3 regions of the Fructilactobacillus myrtifloralis genome follow, and region 2 is predicted to be linked to each of the others. Evidence: a T-box and tRNA genes for the amino acid it is inferred to sense, from the RefSeq annotation. Region 2 holds a T-box; the other regions hold tRNA genes.

Region 1 (3,277 bases), 570 kb from region 2:
GCTCTCAGCCCGCGGTTCGCGGACCCCAATGCGAGCGTAGCGCCGCTTGGGTGTGACCCAGTCTAATCGCGGGGGCACAGCGGTAAAACTCCGGCGCCACTGCATGAACTGGTCCTCCCCGACTTCTTCTCGGACCACTGGTTTCTTCCGGCCCCGTAACGCACCGTAGTGACGTTCGTTTAGCCGCCACGTTTTATACTGGGGAATCCACAGTTGATCTAGTTCGTCTAACACGATATTGGCCGATTGAATGGCCCGTTTTAAATAGGAGGTGTGCACCGCTCCAAACGCAAGGTGTAACTGGTTAAGTTTGGCCCCCGCTGCAACTGCTTCCCGTTGCCCCTGCTCCGTCAACGCCACGTCATTCCACCCCGTAAAAACGTGTTGTTGGTTAGCAATACTCTCGCCATGGCGAATCAAAACTAACTTGGTCATCTGCGGTTCCCTCCCCGATAAAAACTGATTTCTTTCCATCTTAACATACCCCCATAAACCCCTATTAACGATTTAATTGTAAAAAATTCCTTAAATTATTTAATTATCCGTCGGCGCTTCCATGAATAGTTTATAATGTTAACCAGACTGATATAAAAACGAGGGTTAACATGACAAACAACGGAAAGCAACAACCAACCGGAAGAGCTGGTCGCAACCACTTTATGAACCAATCCGAACCACCAAAACCACCAAAGTCCGGACCAAAACCGGATCCAAACGCGGTCGAATGGCATCCGCGCGCGTGGAAATGGATGGCCGGCTTACTCGGAGCCGCCCTACTCCTTTTGGGATTCGCCTTTCTGCAGTACCAGCGGGTGTCCTCGACGTTAGACTCTACGTATTCGAGCGCCAAAAACTCCCGCGACGTCTCTAAAATCATTAAACAGCGGAAACCCTTTACGGTGTTACTGATGGGAACGGATACCGGGGAGTTAGGTCGGAAGGATAAGGGCCGGACGGATTCCATGATTCTCGCCACAGTTAATCCGAACACCAAGAAAACCACCTTTACAAGTATCCCTAGAGATACCAAGGTCGTGGTCCCTGGAGATTCACAGCCGTATGAAAAGATTAATGCGGCTTATACCATTGGGGGAGCAGATTCCGCTACAGAAGTCGTCCACAAACTGTTTAACGTTCCCGTAGACTTCTACGCTGTTGTCAACATGAAAGGGATCAAGCAAATGGTGAACGCGGTGGGTGGAGTTGACATCACTCCGAACCTCACATTTGACTACGAAGGCATTAGCGTGAAAAAGGGTAAGACCGAGCACATGAACGGCCAAACCGCCTTACAATACACCCGGATGCGCTATCAAGATCCCCTCGGTGATTACGGGCGCCAAATTCGGCAACGTCAAGTTCTCAACGCCGTCCTCCAAAAGGGACTCTCGATTGGAAACGTTTCGCGGTACGGTGAAATTTTAAACAGTTTGAAGGGCAATCTCCAAACCGATTTAACTTTCAATGACATGATTACGATTGCCGGTAGTTATCGAGATGCGGCTAAGAATTTGAAGCAAACGGCTTTGCAATGTGATGACGCAATGGTCGATGGGATTAGTTACCAAGTTGCTCCCGATCGAGAATTACTGAAGGTCTCTAATCAAATTCGGGAATCACTTGATTTACCACCTGAAGATGAGTTAACGCCAACACAACAAAAAATTAATTCTAACGAAGAAGTCGGCCAAGACGGATCGTTCTTTACTAACCACGAATCCGTGAACCATAACCAAGAACTTCCGAAGAACTAGGTAAAACAGGGTAACCAATTCACGGTTATCCTGTTTTTTACTTCATTTTTTCCAACCAAAAAGACGCTGGTGAACTAACATTCACCAGCGTCTTTTTTAAGTGCGGCCAAGAAGATTCGAACTTCCACCGGGAAAACTCCCGACAAGATCCTTAATCTTGCGCGTCTGCCAATTCCGCCATGGCCGCGAATTAACAATAACTATCATAGCAAGAATTAGGCAGAGATGCAAGTCCTTTTTACGAATCGGCCTGCTTAACTAGGCGTAACGGATGCCGGCACTGACTACAAACATAGCGGTTCACGTTTAAACGACGTTGGCGATTATATTTTTGCCCACAGTGCGTACACTGATACAGATACCGCGTGTTTTGTGATAACCGGGGAGCATAGCGACTCCCGCCCACGCGTTGCAATAACTGCTTAAAGGCGGGCGTATTATGCTTCCCAGAGGCCCCCTGTTGGTGCAGGTGGTAGTGGACCAACTCGTGTTTAATCACTCCCACCAAAACCTCCTGATCCTGGGCCATCTTTGGATTAATGTCAATATTATGAGAACGTAAATGATACCGGCCCCCAGTCGTTTGTAAGCGACGATTAAAGTAAGCTTGATGGCGAAACGGCTGGTGAAAAAAGCGTTGGGAAAGCTCTTCTACCAGGTGTTGGAGCTGTTGGTCTGTCATAAATTACCTCTCCTTTTGTGGATCAAGCATCGATAACTGAATTCGCCCCCGCTGTTCATCCACGCCAATGACCCACACGGTCACAATGTCACCGATTGCAACCACGCTGGCTGGATCTGCCACAAAGCCGGCTTTCATGTGCGAAATATGCACTAAGCCATCTTGTTTCACCCCAATGTCAACGAACGCCCCGAAGTCAGTCACGTTGCGAACGGTGCCCTGCAGTTGCATCCCCACCCGTAAATCAGTCAACTTGACGACGGCATCCCGGAGCAACGGCGCGGGCATCTGGTCCCGTAAATCCCGACCGGGATGCTGCAACCCGTCTAAAACGCTCCGAATCTGTGTCTCCGATTGGTTCAGCTGGTGGGCTAATTCGGAAACCTTTCCCTGGGCGAGACGGGTTTGACTGGCTTGCGTAGTTAAATCTGCCTTGGCAATTCCGAGGGTGTTCAAAATGGCTCCGGCTAGCGGATAACTTTCGGGATGTAAATCAGTATTATCGAATGGGTTGTGACCTCCTATAATACGTAAAAACCCCACGGATTGTTCAAAAGCTTTCGGACCTAATCGCTTCACCTGTTGTAACTGATTGCGCTCCGTAAACTTTCCGTGCTGGTTACGATAGCTCACGATCTGGTTTGCCACCGCGGGCGTTAGCCCGGAGATCCTGGCTAAGAGCTGGGGACTAGCCGTATTCACATTGACCCCGACTTGATTAACCACGGTTTCCACAACACGTTGCAACTGCTCATCCAGCTGGGTTTCGGCCACGTCGTGCTGATACTGGCCGACTCCGACCGCCTTGGGATCAATTTTAATTAATTCGGCCAGGGGATCT
Region 2 (3,277 bases):
CCCCGAGTTCAATCATGTGGATCATTGGGTCATTTTGGACTGGTAAGTTATTGGTGAAATTCCGTCCCCAACTGATTACCTATTTAAGCCTGATTTTCATTGGGATCGGGAGTCTCGCGTCGATCGTTGCTCCGATTACAACCCCGTTTTGGTTATTTTTCATCATTTCTGGAGTGTTGGGGATTGGGTTTGGACTGTGCATTACCAATGCATCTGTAACCGTCCAAAATGAGGTTGCTAACGATCAAATCGGGGTAGCCTCGTCCTTTAATACCTTGAGTCGGACGCTCGGGCAAACCTTGATGATCTCCGTGTTTGGAATCGTGATGAATACCTCCATGAGCCATGGGGTGGCAACGCACCCGCAAACCAGTCTAAAGTTAATGAACGAACTGATTAACCCCCAAACGGCTAAGCATTTAGCAGCTCACTTACTGCCCCAGCTCAAGGAAATCCTGTACGGGGCGTTACACAACGTCTTTCTGGTCGCTGCGCTTTTAGTGGTTGCGGCTGCGGTTGTTAACTGGTTGGATCATCGGCCCCGCGCCTAGCGCTTTTGGATGGCGAGTAGAATCGGTGGTTCATGTACCTGATTAAGAAACTGATACTGTAAGACGTTAAAGTCAGCCTGAGGGAGTTGGGCGGCCCAGCCTAGGACAGCCGTTTTCTCGGTGGCCCCGCCCGGATGACCATAATAGCAGACGACCACCACGACGCCTTCGGGAGCTAACAGCCCGAGACATTTTTGTAAGGCGGTGAGGGTAGTTGCTGGTTGGGTAATGAGGGCATGGTCACCCCGAGGAAGGTAACCCAGGTTAAAGATGGCGGCGCTAATGGGACCTGCAACCGTTTCATCGAGCCGTTCATGCCCCTGTTGGAGCACAGTAGCGTTGTGGTAGCCCGCTTCTGCCAGCTTGGCTTTGGTGGCCGTTACTGCCGGAGCTTGGATGTCGAAACTATAGACGTGTCCAGTGGGTCCAACCAACTGAGCTAGTTTGAGGGTATCGTGCCCCATTCCAGCCGTGGCATCGACTACGACGTCACCGGGATTCACGACTTGTTCTAAGAGCGTATGGCTAAATTGTAAAGCTGATTGTAATTGCATGATAAACCATCCTTTCCATAGTATTATAGCAATAAAAACCTTGTGTTTTGCCCCGCAGTTTGCTATCGTGGGGGTAACCAAATGATTAAACCAAAGAAGCAGAGTAGTAGTGGTACAAAAGTTATCAGCGACTAAGCGGATGGTGGAAGCTTAGAACTTTTTGCGACGAACTTGCTGTGGAGGTTTCGTTAATCGGACCGATTAACCGTTTTCCGCGTTATGGACTTAAGGGGTTCCCCAGGTGGGGAAAAATTAGGTGGTACCGCGGAAGTTCGTCCTATAGAATTAATTTCTATAGGCTTTTTTTATGGCGTAAATCACAAGCAACCAGTCAGGTTAAAGGAGTGAATGACATGGGCTACAATCACCAGGAAATTGAACAAAAATGGCAAAAATATTGGGATGAGCACCAAACCTTTCGGACGGGTGATGATCCCAACAAGGAGAAATACTACGTCTTGGATATGTTCCCATACCCATCCGGACAGGGGCTCCACGTGGGGCATCCAGAAGGGTATACCGCAACGGACATCATGGCCCGCTTCAACCGGATGCAGGGTAAAAACGTGCTGCATCCGATGGGCTGGGACGCCTTTGGTTTGCCAGCCGAACAGTATGCGATGAAAACGGGGAATAATCCCGCGGACTTTACCAATCAAAACATTCAAAACTTTAAACGGCAGATCAAATCCCTCGGGTTTTCTTACGATTGGAGTCGGGAAGTGAACACGACCGATCCAAAGTATTACAAGTGGACCCAGTGGATCTTTGAACAACTCTACAAAAAGGGCTTGGCTTACGAAGATGAAATTGAAGTTAACTGGGCCCCGGACCTCATGGGCGGAACCGTGGTTGCCAACGAAGAAGTGGTCAACGGAAAGACCGAACGCGGTGGCTACCCCGTATACCGGAAACCAATGAAACAGTGGGTGTTGCGGATTACGGCGTATGCCGAACGACTCTTGGATGATTTGGATGACCTAGACTGGCCGGAAAGCATTAAGCAGATGCAGCGGAATTGGATTGGAAAATCAGTGGGAGCCAGCATCAATTTCCCAGTTGCTGACCAAGCTGAGGCTGCCATTGAAGTCTTTTCAACCCGGGCCGATACGTTGTTTGGAGCAACGTACCTAGTGCTTTCACCAGAACATCCACTTGTGGATCTCATTACCACACCTGATCAAGCCGGGGCAGTTCGCGATTACCGCCAGGAAGTTGCCTCCAAATCAGACCTGGAACGGACCGATTTGAATAAGGATAAATCAGGGGTGTTTACGGGTGCATATGCAATCAATCCGGTAAACGGGGAAAAACTACCCGTTTGGATTGGGGACTACGTTTTGCCTTCCTATGGAACGGGAGCCATTATGGCTGTGCCGGCTCACGACCAACGGGACTATGAATTTGCACAGAAGTTTAACCTGCCTATCGTACCGGTGATTGCCGGCGGAGACATTAGTAAGGAAGCCTACACCGGTGATGGAGTGCACATTAATTCTGGGTTCCTCGATGGCATGGGAAAAGACGAGGCCATTCAGACGATCTTAACCTGGTTGGAAGAGCATGATGCCGGCCAAAAGAAGGTTAACTACAAACTCCGGGATTGGATCTTTTCTCGGCAACGGTACTGGGGAGAACCAATTCCCGTGATCCACTGGGATGATGGCAGTACCTCGCTTGTACCAGAATCCGAATTACCCCTGCGGCTCCCGAAAACCGATAACATTAAGCCATCTGGAACCGGAGAAAGTCCGCTAGCCAACCTGAGTGACTGGATTAACGTCACGGATGCAAACGGTCGCCACGGTCGCCGGGAAACAAACACGATGCCCCAGTGGGCCGGCAGTTCGTGGTACTACCTGCGTTACATTGATCCTCACAACGACCGAATGATTGCTGATCCGAAGAAGTTAGACTACTGGTTGCCAGTTGATCTCTACGTTGGTGGAGCCGAACACGCGGTTTTGCACCTCTTGTACGCCCGGTTCTGGCACAAATTCCTGTATGACCTGGGAGTTGTGCCAACGAAGGAACCCTTCCAGCGTTTGGTTAACCAGGGAATGATTCTCGGGACGAACCACGAAAAAATGTCCAAATCAAAGGGGAACGTGGTGAACCCAGACGACATTGTTAACGAGTATGGGGCTGACACCCTGCGGTTGTACGAAATGT
Region 3 (3,277 bases), 260 kb from region 2:
TTTAGTGTGGGGACTAATATCTCCATATCCAACAGTTGTTGATGTTGTAATTGACCACCATAAGGCGTTGTCGAATGAAATTTTTTCAGAGAAGGAATAGATAACAGCCGAAATCACTAGAATAATTAAACAAACCCCTAGCAGATAAATAAACCCATTGGTTTTTAGAAATTTGGTTAATCTGGTTTTTAATTTGCCAAATACACCAATAAATTTAAATAGTCTAATAAATTTTGTTAATTTAGCGGCTTTGAAGAGCTTGAATGTAGAAAACAGATTGGCTGGAATGATTGCTAACAAATCAAATAAATGAGTTTTGAAAAAGGTCCATTTATTTTTGGAAATTAATAAACCACTAACGTAGTCAAAAATAAATGCAATCCAAATGATAAAGTCAATCGCTTGGTATGGTTCGTTTACTAAACTAATTACATCAGCGAAATTTAATAACGTTAACACTAACGAAATAATGGCTAAGCTAATGATGGTAGCATTATAAATAATTTTTATTTTTTCCCAGGGCCAACTTTTCATTTTATTCCTCAAATTTATGTGAAATCATCAAATTTTTACTGATACCATTATAACAATTAGAAGGATCTTCATTTATTTTTTTGAAATGATGGTCTAAAAAAATCCTCTAAGTAGCTATCTAGTTACTTAGAGGATTTTTGCTTAATGTAAATAAAATTAAGAACGAGCTTGCCACCAAGCATGTGGTCCTTAGCTATCTGTAGTTAAATCAGCAAGTAGCCCAGGTAGCAAGCTAACAGGCCTCCGCCATAACTTACTAATAAATAGCCCAAACAACGCCCGTACTGCCGTTGAAAGTAAAGGTCGGCTAATTCACCGTTAAAAGTGGAGTAGGTCGTAAACCCGCCGATAAAGCCCAGAAACAGGGTTGCGAATAGGGAAGTGGGGTTAACACCCAATAACATTCCACCAATGAGACAACCAATGAGATTAACGCTTAGAGTAGAAAATTGACCTAACCGGTGAGCTTTTAGATGGTTAGTGATTGTCGAACGACTAAGGGCACCGAGGCCACTACCAAAGATGAGCGTGAAAAACATTTAAATTCCCTCCTGTTCGCGTAATCGATTTGACCACTGGTCACCTAGGATGGCTAACAAGAAACCCCCAACGATGGTGATTGCCAGATAAATCAGTAATGACTGAAACTGGTGGTTCATGATGAGATGACTGCTATCCAACATGATTCCAGAAAAGGTGGTAAAGGAACCAATGACGCCCACGCCAATTCCCTTGCGCAGGTTGGGCTGACAATTCCATTTAATGGCCCAGTAATTATTCCAAACTGGAAGCACGAAGGCGCCGACTAAGTTAATTATCAGGGTTACGTAGGGAAAACTAAGGGTGGGTAATGAATCGGTTAATCCAATGCGTAGGCCACCGCCAATGATCCCTCCAATGAAAACCAGTAAACTTTCCATTACAAATTCTCCTTTTCTGTCACTTTTTAGAGGTGTGCTTATCAGTGGTATGGGTAAGGGACCAATACGTTAATCCGGTGAGGGCGACGGCTTGCAAACAAAGCCCTAACCCACCAACCACCAATGATTCAACTAAGAGCGGCGTGTTTTTAGACGTTGGATTTTTCATAGGAACCTCCTGTTAGAATTAATCAATTTAATCTTAAACACTTATGGATTATTACGAAGTAAAACATTGATTAGCAACTAGTGGTATTATTACATAAGTCATTAGTTAACTAAATGATTTTGCACAATTTGCATTAACATTAAGCAAGTAATAACTGTTTCAAAAAATTACTGGTGTAAAAGCTAGTGGCAGAACAAAAAGTTTGGGTTGCTATTTTTTATTATTATAATATAATATAAGAGATAATGTGAGTGTGGTTATTTAAATGGTGAGTGTGTTTAATTGTGAAAGGGGACAAATCTAGGGGAATCGGAAATTAATCTGCATCGGAGTAGATGTAATTGAATTTTATAATTTAACTAGAGGGTGACAAAATGACGGATCAAAGTGATGATTTCCCCTAGTATGGTGGAACTGTCATGATTTTTTGCATAAAAAAAGGAGCAATGCTAAGCATTACTCCTTCATGAGTGCCCTGGGCGAGATTCGAACTCGCACTTGATAAAATCAAACAGCGACCTGAACGCTGCGCGTCTGCCAGTTCCGCCACCAGGGCATACCACTATTATACCACATGAAAAAATAAAATAAATAGAATTTTCTACTTCTTTTTTATACGAATGTGTAGTAACATAAAACCAATTGAGCACAAGTTGTTAAACGCAATGGGAGTGATGAGCCACACTATTCTAGTTTAACGGAAGCATGACTGTAGCATAGTTCAGTCATTGAGATAAAAATAAAATGGAAAGAAAAGGGATCAAGATGAAAGCAGAAAACGAAAAACCGCGTGAAAGTAACGTTTATTTGTCTAACGAAGAATTGGATGACATCAAGAGTCAACTATGTTTTGCAATTTATAGTACCAATAAAAAGTTTAATCACTTTTACCAAGAAGTTCTGAAAAACTTTGGGCTGACGTATCCGCAATACTTGGTAATGATTGTATTGTGGGAATATTCTCCAATCACAGTGCATCAACTGGGCCAAAGCATTGATTTGGATAGTGGAACGTTGACGCCCTTGTTGAAACGCTTGGGTAAAAAAGGTTGGATTACCAAGCACCGTTCCACGGAAGACGAACGAGTGGTAAACGTTTCCTTGACCCCATACGCAGAAGAAATGCGTGATAAGATTCGCGACCACGTTGCCGATGTCTTTAAGGTCCTAGGTTTGGATAAGGATGACGTGAACGAAGCAATGGAAGGGCTTTATAGTATTTCGAAGAAGCTCGACGAACTAGATTCCAGCCAATTAAATTAATTGAGACAAAAAAGGGAAAGCAGTGTTAGTTACTGCTTTCCCTTTTTTGTCAGTCCGGGCTTTTTTTGCTAGAATTGAAAGGGTTCATAACAAGGATAACCAACGAACCACGAATTCTCGTGGGGGATTAAACGGAAAGTAAAATGGGGTAAGTAGATTGATGTTGAGCACGGCGGAAATTATTAACTTATTACAAGAACACCAATTATTGCAGGAAGTGCGGGGATCCGAAAATCAGGCAACGTTTGCGTACGTTAGTTATGATTCTCGGGATGTTCAAGTCGACACGCTTTTTTTTTGTAAGGGAAATTTCAAACCAGCTTACCTAACCACAGCAATTGCTGCGGGAGCAACTGGATTTGTCACGGAGCAGCCCCAAGGAGCGGATTCG

What was found. The T-box of region 2 lies ahead of leuS (leucine--tRNA ligase). A T-box ahead of a tRNA ligase gene usually reads a tRNA of that ligase, here a tRNA-Leu.
Region 1: it has a tRNA-Leu gene. The T-box ahead of leuS (leucine--tRNA ligase) is inferred to sense a tRNA for this amino acid. The anticodon was not compared.
Region 3: it has a tRNA-Leu gene. The T-box ahead of leuS (leucine--tRNA ligase) is inferred to sense a tRNA for this amino acid. The anticodon was not compared.

Annotation. Positions count from the first base shown of each region.
Region 1 is NZ_CP097116.1:1,272,919-1,276,195, reverse strand. Features, by position in the region: gene M3M35_RS06310 (2,3-bisphosphoglycerate-dependent phosphoglycerate mutase) at 1-435, opposite strand, end outside; gene M3M35_RS06305 (LCP family protein) at 606-1,754, shown strand; tRNA gene M3M35_RS06300 (tRNA-Leu) at 1,856-1,941, opposite strand; gene M3M35_RS06295 (SprT family protein) at 1,993-2,436, opposite strand; gene M3M35_RS06290 (Tex family protein) at 2,440-3,277, opposite strand, start outside.
Region 2 is NZ_CP097116.1:384,259-387,535, reverse strand. Features, by position in the region: gene M3M35_RS01990 (MDR family MFS transporter) at 1-551, shown strand, start outside; gene mnmM (tRNA 5-(aminomethyl)-2-thiouridylate-methyltransferase MnmM) at 548-1,105, opposite strand; T-box leader at 1,190-1,388, shown strand; gene leuS (leucine--tRNA ligase) at 1,459-3,277, shown strand, end outside.
Region 3 is NZ_CP097116.1:121,988-125,264, forward strand. Features, by position in the region: gene M3M35_RS00685 (ion channel) at 1-534, opposite strand, end outside; gene M3M35_RS00690 (fluoride efflux transporter FluC) at 738-1,073, opposite strand; gene M3M35_RS00695 (fluoride efflux transporter FluC) at 1,074-1,454, opposite strand; gene M3M35_RS00700 (hypothetical protein) at 1,474-1,623, opposite strand; tRNA gene M3M35_RS00705 (tRNA-Leu) at 2,095-2,179, opposite strand; gene M3M35_RS00710 (MarR family winged helix-turn-helix transcriptional regulator) at 2,368-2,886, shown strand; gene M3M35_RS00715 (UDP-N-acetylmuramoyl-L-alanyl-D-glutamate--2,6-diaminopimelate ligase) at 3,044-3,277, shown strand, end outside.